2 regions of the Rhizobium sp. BK060 genome follow, and region 2 is predicted to be linked to the other one. Evidence: riboswitches for the same ligand, from Rfam matches in the RefSeq annotation. Region 2 holds a riboswitch; the other holds the start of a gene.
What was found. Region 2 has a riboswitch for FMN ahead of ribB (3,4-dihydroxy-2-butanone-4-phosphate synthase). Riboswitches for the same ligand answer to the same signal wherever they lie in the genome.
Positions count from the first base shown of each region.

Region 1 (7,403 bases), on a different contig from region 2:
TTGCCGGCCTCGACAAGATCATCTCCGCGCGCGGCGAGAAGACCTCGATCGGCTTCGGCGCAACGGTCAAGGCTCCGGACGACCGCCGCGTCGGCGAAGTTCTGCGCGAGCTCGAGCCGGAAGATCTGGTCAAGTTCGGCCTGATCCCTGAGTTCATCGGCCGTCTGCCGGTCCTGGCGACGCTCGAGGATCTCGATGAGGATGCGCTGATCCAGATCCTGTCCGAGCCGAAGAACGCGCTGATCAAGCAGTACCAACGCCTGTTCGAGATGGAAGACGTGGAACTAACCTTCCACGAGGACGCTCTTCGCGAGATCGCCCGCAAGGCGATCGTGCGCAAGACCGGTGCTCGCGGCCTTCGCTCGATCATGGAAAAGATCCTCCTCGACACGATGTTCGAACTGCCGGCGCTGGAAGGCGTACGTGAGGTCGTTATCTCCGAGGAAGTGGCGCGCGGCTCCGCCCGTCCGCTTTACATCTACGCCGATCGTCAGGACGAGAAGGCCAACGCTTCGGCGTGAGGCATTAGAGATATCTTTAAGATACGAACCGTGAATTTAAGGGGCTTGCCGTCGGCAGGCCTCTTTCTATTTCAAAACCAGTGCACGACCTTGATAAATCTTGCTAAAGAGGTCTGAAAGCGCTTCTGCTGCCGTTGCGGATTTCCAAGTCCGTGGCAATTATGGAATGATTCCGTTGGTGTGTTTCGGCCTTGTGCGTTAGCCGGCGCGGAAGTGGCAAGCGCCGGTCCAGCCTGGCGCTCCAGAGTGAAGGTGTTCCGTTGTAGCATAGCTGTCATGTCCAGGGGGACACCGGCCATGGCGCAGCTTGAAAAGCATAGTCAGAACCTCCACTTGTTGTCTCAAGTGGAGTGCGGCCCGGTTCTAGTGGCCGCGCCAGAAGAGCCCGGCAACGGGACGATGGAAAGGAAATAAAATGACGAAGAAAACGTCAGTTGCGAGCATCGCATATCCGGTTTTGCCCCTGCGCGATATCGTCGTCTTCCCGCATATGATCGTGCCGCTATTCGTCGGCCGCGAGAAGTCGATCCGTGCGCTTGAGGAGGTCATGGGATCGGACAAGCAGATCATGCTCGTCACGCAGATCAACGCGAGCGATGACGATCCGGAACCCTCTGCCATTCACAATGTCGGCACCGTCGCCAACGTGCTGCAGCTGCTGAAGCTGCCTGATGGCACCGTCAAGGTTCTGGTCGAAGGTCGCGCACGCGCCGAGATCGACGCCTACACCGATCGCGAGGACTTTTATGAAGCCCTTGGCCATGTTCTCGAAGAGCCGCATGACGATCCGGTCGAACTGGAAGCGCTCAGCCGCTCGGTCGTGTCCGAATTCGAGAGCTACGTAAAGCTCAACAAGAAGATCTCGCCTGAGGTCGTTGGCGCCGCTAGCCAGATCGACGACTACTCGAAGCTCGCCGACACGGTTGCGTCGCACCTGTCGATCAAGATCACCGAGAAGCAGGAGATGCTGGAAACCACCAGTGTCAAGGCACGCCTCGAAAAGGCGCTCGGCTTCATGGAAGGCGAGATCTCGGTCCTGCAGGTCGAAAAGCGCATCCGTTCGCGCGTCAAGCGCCAGATGGAGAAAACCCAGCGCGAGTACTACCTGAATGAGCAGATGAAGGCGATCCAGAAGGAGCTCGGCGACGGCGAGGAAGGCCGCGACGAGATGGCCGAACTGGAAGAACGCATCTCCAAGACGAAGCTGTCGAAAGAAGCACGCGAAAAGGCCGATGCCGAGCTGAAGAAGTTGCGGCAAATGAGCCCGATGTCGGCCGAAGCGACTGTTGTCCGCAACTACCTCGACTGGCTGCTCGGCATTCCGTGGGGCAAGAAGTCGAAGATCAAGACGGACCTCAACAACGCCGAGAAGATCCTCGAAGCCGATCACTTCGGTCTCGACAAGGTCAAGGAGCGCATCGTCGAGTACCTGGCTGTTCAGGCTCGCGCGACCAAGATCAAGGGTCCGATCCTGTGCCTCGTCGGCCCTCCGGGCGTCGGCAAGACCTCTCTTGCCCAGTCTATCGCCAAGGCGACTGGCCGTGAGTATGTCCGCATGGCGCTCGGCGGCGTTCGCGACGAAGCTGAAATCCGCGGTCACCGTCGCACCTACATCGGTTCGATGCCCGGCAAGGTCATCCAATCGATGAAGAAGGCGAAGAAGTCCAATCCGCTCTTCCTGCTCGACGAGATCGACAAGATGGGTCAGGATTTCCGCGGCGATCCGTCGTCTGCTCTGCTCGAGGTGCTGGATCCGGCTCAGAACTCGACCTTCATGGATCACTACCTGGAGGTCGAATACGACCTGTCGGACGTGATGTTCATCACGACGGCGAACACGCTGAACATTCCGGCGCCCTTGATGGACCGCATGGAAGTCATCCGCATCGCCGGCTACACCGAAGACGAAAAGCGTGAGATCGCCAAGCGACACCTGCTGCCGAAGGCCATCAAGGAGCATGCTCTGCAGCCGAATGAATTCTCGGTCAGCGACGATGCCCTGATGGCGATCAGCCAGCAGTACACCCGCGAAGCCGGTGTTCGTAACTTCGAACGCGAATTGATGAAGCTCGCCCGCAAGGCGGTGACCGAGATCATCAAGGGCAAGACGAAGTCCGTTCATGTGACGGCCGAAAACATCGACGACTATCTGGGCGTTCCGCGCTTCCGCCACGGCGAAGCAGAACGCGAAGATCAGGTCGGCGTGGTCACCGGTCTGGCCTGGACGGAAGTCGGCGGCGAACTGCTGACGATCGAAGGCGTCATGATGCCGGGCAAGGGTCGGATGACCGTGACCGGCAACCTGAAGGAAGTCATGAAGGAGTCGATCTCCGCAGCGGCATCTTACGTCCGCTCGCGCGCTGTCGATTTCGGCATCGAGCCGCCGCGCTTCGACAAGAGCGACATCCACGTGCACGTGCCGGAAGGTGCGACGCCGAAGGATGGTCCGTCGGCCGGTGTTGCCATGGCAACCGCAATCGTCTCGATCATGACCGGTATCCCGGTCGACAAGAATGTGGCCATGACTGGTGAGATTACTCTTCGCGGTCGTGTTCTGCCAATCGGCGGCCTGAAGGAAAAGCTGCTCGCAGCGCTTCGCGGTGGCATCAAGAAGGTGCTGATCCCGGAAGAAAACGCCAAGGATTTGGCGGAGATTCCGGACAACGTGAAGAACAACATGGAGATCATCCCGGTGTCCCGCATGGGCGAGGTGATCAAGCATGCGCTGGTCCGCAGACCGGAAGCGATCGAGTGGGATGGCACGGTGGAAACGCCGGTCATTGCAACGGTCGAAGGGCTCGATGAAACAGGTGCAACCATAGCTCACTGAGCTTTGTTTGCCACATTCGTGCCCAATTGCTTAAAAACCCTGAAAAGGCTGGTGTTTTCGCCAGCCTTTTTTTGTGAAATTGACACGCAGGTGCTTGCATTTCCTTGATTTGCAGGGTCTTTGGGGTGCGGCGGGCCTGATGAACTCTATTCTGTGCCTAGCTTATAGATTTGAGTCGTTTCGAACCATTTAGAAAGGGGTGGAAACATGAACAAGAATGAACTCGTGTCCGCAGTTGCCGAAAAGGCAGGACTCTCGAAGACCGACGCTGCTTCCGCAGTTGATGCTGTTTTCGAAGTCGTCCAGGCTGAACTGAAGGGCAAGGGCGACGTTCGCCTCGCTGGTTTTGGTAGCTTCACCGTCTCCCATCGCGCAGCCACGAAGGGCCGCAACCCGTCCACCGGCGCTGAAGTCGATATTCCGGCTCGCAACGTGCCGAAGTTCACGCCCGGCAAGGGCCTGAAGGACGCCGTTAACGGCTGATATGAATTTGCTTGTCGGCCGGGCAACGAGACCGGCGGTGCAAGTTTCGAAGGGTTCGGCCACGGCCGGACCCTTTTTGTATTTCGCGGACTTGTCGGCACGCGAGGTATGTCTTACGAAAATACTGTTCTCAGGGCGGGGTGAAAGTCCCCACCGGCGGTAAGGGCCTCGGCTCAAGTCCGCGAGCGCCTTTTGGCCGGTGTCGAAAGGGTCAGCAGATCCGGTGCAATTCCGGAGCCGACGGTTACAGTCCGGATGAAAGAGAATGAGCGGAGCGGGCGAGGGCGAATTCTGTCCTGGCTGCGGTATCGCGCTCATGCGTCCTGATTTGTGTTGGTTTCGGAAAGAAAACATGAATCAGACTTCCCCTACATTTTCTGCTTCGCGAGCAATGATCGGCGCTGCCTGGATGGTCGCTGCAGGCATCGCCTTCTCGATCCTCAATGTCGTCACGCAATGGCTGACGATGAGGCTCGCCTTCCCCTCCGCCTCTGCAGCCTTCTGGCAATATGCCTTTGCGCTGGTCTTCTCGTTGCCCTTTCTCCGGCGCGTCGGCTTTGGAGCAATGCGAACGCGCTATCCTTGGCGTCACGTCGTGCGTGTCGCCTTGGCAGCCTTCGGTGTGATGACCTGGGTCGCAGGGCTTGCGTCCGTGCCGATCTGGCAGGCGATCGCCCTGGTAATGACTTCGCCATTCTTCATCATCATGGGCGCACGCATCTTCCTTGGTGAATACATCGGCCTCGCACGGTGGGTGGCGACTGGCACCGGCTTCGTCGGAGCGATGATCATCCTGCAGCCCTGGTCGGACAGCTTCAGTTGGGCGGCGCTCCTTCCAATCCTCTCGGCGCTTCTCTGGGGTGCCTCGTCGCTGATCACCAAGAGCTTACCGGGGTCGAACGGCCGGAAACCATCACCGTCTGGCTGCTGGCTCTCCTGACGCCCATCAACGGCGGATTGGCGGTCGCCGCGGGATTCAGCATCCCTTCCGGTATGACGCTCCTGCTTTTCGTTGCGGCAGGCCTCCTCACCGTGATGGCCCAGTATTTCTTGACACTTGCCTATTCAACGGCCGATGCCGCCTACATCCAGCCCTTCGACGATCTCAAGCTGCCGCTCAATGTTTTCGCCGGCTGGTTGGTCTTTGGTTATGCGCCGACCGGCTATTTGTGGTTGGGGGCGATGCTGATCCTTGGTGCATCGCTCTTCATCATGAGGAACGAAATGAAGAAGGAACGGGAGACCGGCTAGCGCAGTCAGAATGTGACGGCAGTGTCATTCCGGTGTCATGCCTATCCCGCAAAACCCCTTTGTTTGAATTCATGGGGGATTTCATGACAACTCTATCGCGCAAGACAGTGCTCGTTGCAGCGCTTCTGACGACGGCCGCGTTTCCGGCCGCCGCAGAGCCCGTTTTCAACCGCATCGCAACTTTTCCGGTGGCATCCAACCTGCCCGAGGGAAAAGACAAGCTTTCGGCCACTTCGGCGGAAATAATCACGGCCACCGACGACGGCATGACGCTGATCTATAGCGATAGCCCGCTCGGTGCGATCGGATTTGTCGATATCTCAGACGCCAAGGCGCCGAAGGCCGGGGGCGCGCTGATGATGGACGGCGAGCCGACCTCCGTGACGTCCGCCGCCGGCAAGGCGCTGGTGGCCGTCAATACGTCAGAGAGCAAGGCGAAGCCCTCGGGGCGCCTTGCGATCGTCGACGTTGCAACCAAGAAGGTCGAGAGCAGCTGCGATCTCGGCGGCCAGCCGGATTCGATCGCACTCAACAAGGACAAGACGCTCGGCGCGATCGCGATCGAAAACGAGCGTGACGAAGAGGTGAACGACGGCAAGATTCCACAGATGCCGGCAGGCGAGCTCGCCGTGTTCCAAGTCAAGAACGGCACGGTCGATTGCAGCTCGATCAAGCACGTCACGCTGACAGGCCTTGCGGGCATTGCGCCCGAAGATCCGGAACCAGAATTCGTCTCGTTCAACGACCAGAACGAGATTGCCCTGACCCTTCAGGAAAACAACGAAATCGTCATCATTGACGCGGCAACTGCAACGGTGAAGACGCACTTCTCCGCTGGCAGTGTCGATCTGGCCGGCATCGACACCAAACGCGATGGTGCCCTGAAGTTCACCGGCGAACTCAAGGGCACCCCCCGTGAGCCTGACGCGGTGAAGTGGCTCGACAATAACCGCCTGGTCGTTGCCAACGAAGGCGACTATCAAGGCGGCTCGCGCGGTTTCACGATTTTCGACAAGACCGGCAAGGTGCTCTACGAATCCGGTGCTTCCTTCGAACGTGCCGTCGCCAATATCGGCCACTATCCGGACAAGCGTTCATCCGCCAAGGGCGTCGAGCCGGAAGGTCTGGAAGTGGCGACGATCGGAGGCCAGAAATACATATTCCTGCTCGCAGAGCGCGCCTCTGTCGTCGGCGTCTACAGGGATACCGGTGCGGAGCCTGAACTGGTCCAGATTCTTCCGTCCGGCGTTTCACCTGAAGGCGCTGTGGCCGTACCGACGCGCAATCTCCTCGCGACCGCCAACGAAGTCGATCTTGGCGAGGACGGCGGCCCACGGTCGCACGTGATGCTCTACGAACTCGCCGAGGGCGAGGCGGCCTATCCGCAGATCGTTGCGGCCGAGAAGGATAGCAACCCGGTCGGCTTCGCGGCGCTTTCCGGTCTTGCTGCCGTTCCGGAAAAGTCGGGACAGCTGTTTGCCGTCAGCGATAGTGTCCTCGGCATGCAGCCGACGATCTACACGATCGACGCAACCAGGAAGCCGGCCGTGATCACCGAAACGCTGACCGTAAAGCGCGACGGCCAACCGGCACAGAAGCTCGACATCGAGGGTGTGGCCGTTGATGAAAAGGGCTGGTTCTGGCTGGCGTCCGAAGGCAACACTGAGAAGCTGGTGCCGCACGCTCTCTATCACGTCAATCCGAAAGGCGAGATCAAGGAAGAGATCTCACTTCCCAAAGAATTGGCAGCGAACGAAATCCGCTACGGCTTCGAAGGTGTGACGATCGTCGGCTCCGGCGACGACGCGACGCTCTGGATGGCCGTCCAGCGCGAGTGGAAGGATGACGAGAAGGGCCTTGTCAAACTTGTTTCCTACAATCCGAAAAGCAAGGAGTGGGGTGCCGTCCGCTATCCGCTCGACAAATCCGAAGCGGGCTGGATTGGTCTCTCCGAAATCTCCGCTCATGGCGATAGCGTCTACATCATCGAACGCGATAACCTTGTCGGCGACGCAGCGAGACTGAAGAAGCTCTACAAGGTAGCGATATCGGACCTGAAGCCCGCCAAGCTCGGTGGCGAACTGCCGGTCGTCAAGAAGATTGAAGCCCACGACTTCCTTCCGGAGCTGAAGACCGCCACCAATGGCTATGTCCTCGACAAGCTCGAGGGCTTCGTTTTCGATGCCTCCGGCAAGGCCTACGCGGTCACGGACAATGACGGCGTCGATGATTCCTCGGGCGAAACTCTGTTCTTCCAGGTCAATCTCGTTGGCACAAACTGAGATTGGCATGAAACAGAATGGCCGGGTCTACGCCCG
Region 1 covers NZ_JACHYW010000040.1:12,221-19,623, forward strand. The annotation lists gene clpX (ATP-dependent Clp protease ATP-binding subunit ClpX) at 1-521, shown strand, start outside; gene lon (endopeptidase La) at 937-3,351, shown strand; gene hupB (DNA-binding protein HupB) at 3,559-3,834, shown strand; FMN riboswitch at 3,957-4,105, shown strand; partial or broken gene FHT71_RS28885 (DMT family transporter) at 4,187-5,085, shown strand; gene FHT71_RS28890 (esterase-like activity of phytase family protein) at 5,157-7,367, shown strand.
Region 1: it holds a riboswitch for FMN, as region 2 does, so the genes downstream of both, FHT71_RS28885 (DMT family transporter) here and ribB (3,4-dihydroxy-2-butanone-4-phosphate synthase) in region 2, are expected to answer to the same signal.

Region 2 (7,403 bases):
CGGCGTCGGTCGATCCGCTCTTCCTTGCGGTTCTTCTGCTTGACGTGGCCGCCGGCATAGTTGCCGTCAATGTGGATCTCGCCCTCGAGCATCATCCGGAAGCGTCTGGTCGCCACGGCCTCGCGCATCTTCATAAGCAGGACCCGGGCCGTCTTCTATTGGACGCCGAGCTCACGGGAGAGCTGAAGGGCGCTCTTGCCCTTCACGCTGTTCACCGAGAACCAGAGGCCCGCCAGGATGTCCTGGAAGCTCATCTTACGGAACGCGAATACGGTGCCCGTCGTCACCGAGAACTCCCGGCGGCAGGCCTGACACTTAAAGCGTCGACGCCGGATCTCCCAGCAGGTCGCGTGCGAGCAACGGACGCAGGTCGGGCGTCCCTCGGTCGCCGGCCAGCGGATGAGGCAGAAGGCCTTGTAGGACTTGGCTTCGTCGAACGACCGGAGATGGTTAAGCGTAAACGTCCGGCAATACGGGGACAGCAGGAAGTGCTGGTTGCCCCAATATTTCTACCCTCCGGAGAACCTCCAGATCGGGCGCGGCTTTGCGCGGCTGCGGAATGACGGACGGCAGGTTGTCGGAGACCATGTTCAATTCCCAGAAATATACGCGATACGACGGGACCTCGCCGGGTCGGCGAGCGGAAGGTCAGCGTTGGCGTATTCGTATGATCCTGAACATGCCGCGGACCATACCAGCGCGATCAGCGGGAGTCGATCGGATTTAGTGCTGGTGGCAGTTGCTACAATGCGCTGCGGCGAGTCGAACGTTCAAGGACATGTGAGACAACTCGCATAAATAAACTTGCTTCACTTCATTCGAAGGCGCATCTTTTCGGCCTCGGCAGCAATTATCAGGGCTCTGCTGTTTAGGGTCCCCCACCCTTGCCCCGACCGAAAGGAGGACACCCATGTCTTCCGACTTTTATCCTCAAACATAGCCGCAAAATATTGGTCAAGGTCTATCTGGCGGTCATGATAGGCCCGGTCGCTATTCGCGGCGTGGCGCTGGAATACCGCTCCTGACGCACGGAGACAAAATATGCAAAAAATTACATCACCTCATTTCAATGTTGATGATCTGCGCCGAGAGGCAGAGTGTTGTCATGTATTTGATGAGATCGCCCGGACCATTGTGATTTCAGCAATAAATGCAGGATGGCGGGAGGGGGAGGCAGCGCTGGCGCTGGCGGATGCTGCCGAGCGCTATGTCCTTTATCTGGCCTCGCCCGTTCGGCTGCAGTTCTTACCGGCAAATTCAAACTCGCCCTCGGGCCCAGGCTGAGTATTTCCTTATCGCCGAAGCCTCTGCTGGCAACAGTAACCCTTTTGCGCCATACGCAGAGGCGGCGATACTGGATCTTTGCAAGTAGAGTCGCCCGCGCCCGAACGTAAGGCGTCCTCCGTGGTGAATTTTGCAAAAGGTAAGTTGGCCCGGCCCGGCGGCGTATTTCTGGCACCCTCCATTGTATTGCTACTGGATCAACGCCACTTATGAATATGGGTCTGTACCCGACGGATAATTCAAAGCATTTCATCTGGATCGCCCATCGGACATCTCCCTGCCGAAGCTGGAGACAACACGATGGATGATCTACCCAAAATTACTGGGATGAATGTAGACGAGCGCATTGCAGTCCTTCAACAACTGTCGTCGTACCTGAGATTTGGGTCGAAAAAATCCGCTGCGGCTGGCGACAGCATCATGGCCCTGAGATTGGACGAAATCGAGCGTATCGTACAGGCCCATTGCAGCCATGTTGCTGGCAACAACGCGATCGGCTCGGCCCAGATCGTTCATCGAGCCATATCTGCCCTCGCCGCCTTTCAGTTCAGCAGGCAGCCAAGCTCGAGAAAATAAGCCAACTCAACGCAGTGGCATATCGGACCGCGGAATAGGAGGCAGCATGCCTTACGATCAAAAGAAGTCTGGCCAAACGAACGAAGAGGAAACGCTTGTTCAAAGCGTGCTAGAGGAGGCCGGATACACCGGACAGGTCACACCCACGGACGGTGACCAGCCCGACCCGGCCGCGCAGCTGTTGGTGAAGTTGGTCAGGCAAGGCATCACGGACCGTGGTGTTCTGTCCGGCGAACTTGGAAAGCACTTCGGCTATGTTCCGGTGGAAACGGTGCTGTACAAACCCATCAACAAAAATCGCCAAGCTATTCAGGGTATTCCAATGACCAGAATTCCTGCTGCAAACGAGACATACGCAGGCTCCGCCTTGCAAGCTGCGGCGCCCCAAGAGACTGTCTCTTCAGAGAATGATCAATTACAAGCCGACTTGGCGCTAGCGCGAAAATACCTGAAACATGATGACATCGAAATCGCGGCCCAAGAAGCGCGGATTTCAGGTGCATCGCTTCGAGGCGAACCTACGTCGCTGGCTCTGCAGGAGTTGAACGGATATTTTGCGCGGCAACGCTATCACCGCTTCGAATTGAGATTAATCGAGGCGCGGATCAAAGCTCAATAGAACTCGCTGGTCTCCCCTAGCTTTCCCAGATCGCCATAATGAGCGACGGCGAAGCCGCCCTCGTGGAATGTCGCCTTACGACATTCCACTGCCATGCTACCAAAGCGATCGAATTGTGGCATTTTACGTCGTACTCGTTCGAGTGCTTGCCGCCTCTTGACGACGGCGCTTTGTTTGAGGAACCTACACTGCGGTTCTTCGCTGCGACCAGGGGTCAGGTCGTCCTCTTCGACAACTGCAACGACATGAGCTGTGCCCATCGCCCTCGGTTTGCCGCGACCGCTGGAGCCTAGAGGGCGGTAATTGAGCACCTATTCGATGATAGGCTGTGCACTGCCTTCAAAAGAGAAATCGTGCTATCGTAGATCTGGACAGAGAGGCACTTATCATGATCGCCCGGAGAGACTTCACTTACGCCGAATGGAGCAGCCTCTTGCAGCTTTACAGGCGCGAGCACGCTGCCCTTGCGACCGATCAGGGCCGGAAATTCAAGGCGCTCGGCATAACCGAGGAAATGGTCGGCGAAACAGGCCTCAGTGCCGCAGGTAAGCGGCTGGTCGAGCACGAGCTCCTGTTGGAGCGAAGGAACCGGCTTCAGCGATGACGTCGTGACTGAGAGCCCTTGCCGTTGGATACCAATTTGGGCGGGCCGGCCTCCCAGGCATGCCGGATGCGATGAGCCAGATTGCCGTTGCCGCTTGTCGCCGGAGGCACGGTTCGCGGCGTTCTCTTTCTCGAAAGCGCGGAACGGCGGGCTTTCACCGCCGAGGACGAGGTCGCGCTTTCATCGTCGCCAGACAAGCGGCGGTGGCTCTGGCGCTGGGCGAAAAGCTCCCACTGAAGACCGGCTCTCACCGGGTCGCTCCGGCCGAACACTCGGCTTCGGAACAGATGATTCGGGTCGTTCATCACAGCTTTGACGACAGCGTTTTCGTCGACGGCGACTATGTTATCAAGGGAATCGCGGGCCGGCTTCTTGTCTCCATGCTCGAACAGCATCTGGCAAACGGCACGCTCGAATTCACCAACCGCGAGATCCGGCTCGATGCGGCACTGAAGCTGCCGGAGTTCAAGGACAACCTGGAAACGCGGCTGCTTCTTCTGCGTCGCCGGTTGGACGAAAAGCAGCTTCCGATACGGCTGGTTCGCCTCGGCCGCGGCCGGATAGGCATCCGCATAGAGGGCCGGTTGCGGCTCCGCAAGGATATGGCATAAAAGGACGTGAAAACCGGACGATCCTACGCTCAGCGGGCGAAGACTCCATAAGCAACTGCAAGAGTTTGCAGATAGAATGTTAATGTGCTGCGCTGCCGAAATCGCTGGTCTTGGCCTCGGGACGTTCGCGACATCCTTCACGTTTGCGTTGGGCTGTACCCTTGCCAGACCGGAAACACGCTTACTCGACTGCGAACGTTTTGTTGGTGGCGCGAGAAGAACTGCTTCGCCTCCGGCGCGCCACCATGCTGAGGCCACGAGTACCAGCTGGCACTCCGCAGGGTCGATCAGGCTGCCTTGACGGGTAGGCTCTCGGCCCTGTATGCGATGAGGTCTTCGATCGTAATCAGATGAAGACCGTGCCGTTCGGCAAACGCTTCAAGCTCTGGCAATCGAGCCATTGTTCCGTCGTCGTTGGCAACCTCGCAAATCACACCTGATGGAAACAGGCCCGCAAGCCTTGCAAGGTCAACGGCCGCTTCCGTGTGCCCGGGGCGGGAAAGGACGCCATGCGGATGGGCTCTAAGCGGGAAGATATGCCCCGGCCGTGCAAAATCCTCTGGACGTGAGCCGTCCGTGACAAGAGCTCGCACGGTTGCAGCGCGATCGGCAGCGGATATGCCTGTCGTCGTTTCAGGGATGTAGTCCACCGAGACGGTGAATGCAGTCTTGAGAACTTCGGTATTGCGCGGCACCATCAATGGAATGTCGAGTTCATCGAGCCTCTCGCCTTCCATCGCGACGCAGATAAGGCCGCGGGCGTAGTTCATCATGAACGCGATCGATTCCGGCGTAACTGCTTGCGAAGCGATCACCAAATCGCCTTCATTTTCCCGGTCGCGATCATCGACGACGACCACGATCTCGCCACGTGTAATTGCGGCCACCGCCTCGTCGATCTTGGAAATTGCCATCCTTTTGCCTTTCAAGGGTTAGCCGCTTTTAGCGGCGAGCATGGCCTGTTAGAGCCACCGTTTTTCCCTTGGGCGAACAAGCATAGGAAACGCCGCTCATCACGCGGTTCCGCTGCGTTGCTCTCTTCCATCCGGACTATGACCGTCGGCTCCGGCATCTCACCGGATCTGCTGACCCTTCGTTTTAGCGAAGGCGCTCGCGGGCTCCGAGTTGCCTCGATACCGCCGGTGGGGATTTTCACCCCGCCCTGAGAACGTCTTTAACATAAGCAATCGGTGCCTGGTTCTGCAAGAGGCTTCCAGCAGTTCAACCATCGGGAACCCGGTTCTCCTGGTGAACGCACCGTTCCCCATTGTCGAATGAAGTTACGACATGATCAAACCGCCATCGACATTGATGGTTTGGCCGGTGATGTAGGCGGCGTCGTCGCTGGCAAGGAAGGTGACCAGACCGGCGACGTCCTCGCCAGATCCGGCCCGCTTCATCGGAATACCTTCGACCCACTCCTTCATCAGCTCCCCAGGGCCATAGTTGCCCAGGAGCTTGCCCCACGCCTGGTCGTTATAGGCCCACATGTCAGTCTCGATGATGCCAGGGCAGAACGCGTTGACGGTGATACCTTCGGTCGCGACTTCCTTTGCGAGGCTCTGGGTAATGCCGACGACGCCCATCTTCGATGCGGCGTAGTGTGGCGTATAAATGAAGCCGTCGCGCGCTTGGCCGGAGGCGGTGTTGATGATGCGGCCGCCGCGTCCATGCTTACGCATGCGCAGAATTGCTTCTTGCGCGCACAAGAATACGCCCTTTGTGTTGACCGCCATGACTTTGTCCCACTCGCCTTCCGTCATGTCCTCGATGCGGGCGATGGTGATGACCCCGGCGTTCTGGATCGACACGTCGACGGTACCGAAAGCCTTCTCCGCCGCGTCATAGAGTGCCTTGACGCTGGTCTTGTCAGTGACGTCTCCAACGAAGGAAATGGCATTGCCGCCATCCACCTTGATCTGCTCGGAGACTGCATGGACCGTCTCTTCATTGGCGGAGACCACTAGATTGGCCCCTTCCCTTGCGAAGCGCTTGGCGATCCCAGCGCCGATGCCGCGACTGCCTCCGGTGATAACGACGGTCTTGTTTTCGAAGCGTTTCATAGTTTCTTCCTTTCGCGGTGCCTGACGATATCGGGCGGCCGCAAAGCAACCCAAGTGCGTCATGCCCCTTTTCAAGCGGCTGCAGAAATGATCCCGGCAAACTCTAGAGCCTTCAGCGATGCGCCTCCGACCAAGGCTCCATCCACATTTGCCGCCCCGAAGATGTCGGCGGCATTCGAGGCCTTCACGGAGCCACCGTAGAGAATCCTGACCCTGCGCCCGTCTAGGCCAAGCCGCTCTTCGAGCATTTGTCTTATCGAAGAATGGATCTCCTCGATCTGATCTATGGTCGGGACCAGACCAGTTCCGATAGCCCAGACCGGTTCATATGCGATGGCCACGTTCGAACTGGTGGCACCCGCTGGAATTGAACCGCGTAGCTGTCCACCGACGACTTCGATCGCCTTGCCGTCATCGCGTTCACTGCGGGTCTCGCCCACACAAATGATTGCGGTCAGTCCGGCCTCATGAGCGGCGGCGACCTTGGTCGAAACGACGGCATCACTCTCGCAATGGAATACGCGACGTTCGCAATGACCGAGAATGACGAAGCGCGCACCCGCATCGACGAGCATTTCCGCTGATACGTCTCCGGTGTAGGCGCCTGATATCTGCGGATGGCAGTCCTGGGCGCCAATAATGACGACAGAACCCTTTGCGCGTTCGGCGGCCTTTTCTATCAGCGTGAAGGGCGGGCAGACGACGATATCGCACGTCGCCTCGCCCGTTAGCCCCTTCAGCGCCTCGATCTCAGCCAGGGAGGAAGCGAGACCGTTCATTTTCCAGTTGCCGGCAATCAGCTTTCTCATCGCATCACCAGCAGCAGAAACCGCCGTCGACAAGCAGATCAACGCCCGTCACAAAGCTTGCCGCATTCGACAGCAGGAACACGGCCGGGCCGACCATTTCGTCGACCGTTGCCATGCGCTGCATTGGCGTCTGCTCTTCGAAGAGCTTGGTCTGATGGATCATCTCCGGACGCGTGTTCATCGGCGTCGCGGTGTATCCGGGCGAGATAGTGTTGACGCGGATGCCGCGGTCGACCCATTCCATCGCCAAGGATTTCGACATGTGGATCACGCCGGCCTTGGAGGCGTTGTAATGCGCCTGGCTCAGTCCCCGATTGACGATCACGCCGGACATGGAAGCGATGTTGACGATGGCGCCGCGCCCGTTTTTCAACATAGCGCGAGCCTCGGCCTGGCAGGAAAGGAAGACCCCTTTCAGATTGATGTCCATCAACGCCTGATACTGGTCCTCCTCCATCTCCTCTGCGGGGCTGGCGTTGGCAATGCCCGCGGCGTTAACGGCAAGTGTCAGTGCGCCTAGCTCAGCCTCTGTGCGAGCCACCGCGTCTCCCAGGGAAGACTTGCTGGTGACGTCGGCTGCGATCTTAAGAAAACGACGGCCGGCGGCCTGGATGTGCTTGGCGGTTGTGGCCAATCCGTCGTCGGTGCGACGGTCGAGCAGTGCGACGTCGGCGCCGCACTGTGCTAGGCCGATGGCAATGCGCTGCCCAATCCCGCTCCCAGCACCGGTCACGATGGCAACCTGGCCGCTGAGATCGAAAAGCTTCGGGGCGTTGAGAGTGATGTCGGACACCGCTCTTCCTTTCTCTGTCTGTTTAGATCGTAGCTAGCTCCATG
Region 2 covers NZ_JACHYW010000007.1:205,341-212,743, forward strand. The annotation lists partial or broken gene FHT71_RS10375 (IS1595 family transposase) at 1-143, opposite strand, end outside; gene FHT71_RS32150 (hypothetical protein) at 156-287, opposite strand; gene FHT71_RS10385 (hypothetical protein) at 1,042-1,284, shown strand; gene FHT71_RS10390 (hypothetical protein) at 1,585-1,860, shown strand; gene FHT71_RS10395 (hypothetical protein) at 1,907-2,479, shown strand; gene FHT71_RS10400 (hypothetical protein) at 2,868-3,083, shown strand; gene FHT71_RS10405 (hypothetical protein) at 3,287-3,694, shown strand; gene ribB (3,4-dihydroxy-2-butanone-4-phosphate synthase) at 3,982-4,608, opposite strand; FMN riboswitch at 4,724-4,868, opposite strand; gene FHT71_RS10415 (glucose 1-dehydrogenase) at 4,975-5,757, opposite strand; gene tpiA (triose-phosphate isomerase) at 5,829-6,566, opposite strand; gene FHT71_RS10425 (SDR family oxidoreductase) at 6,571-7,359, opposite strand; gene FHT71_RS10430 (sugar ABC transporter ATP-binding protein) at 7,382-7,403, opposite strand, start outside.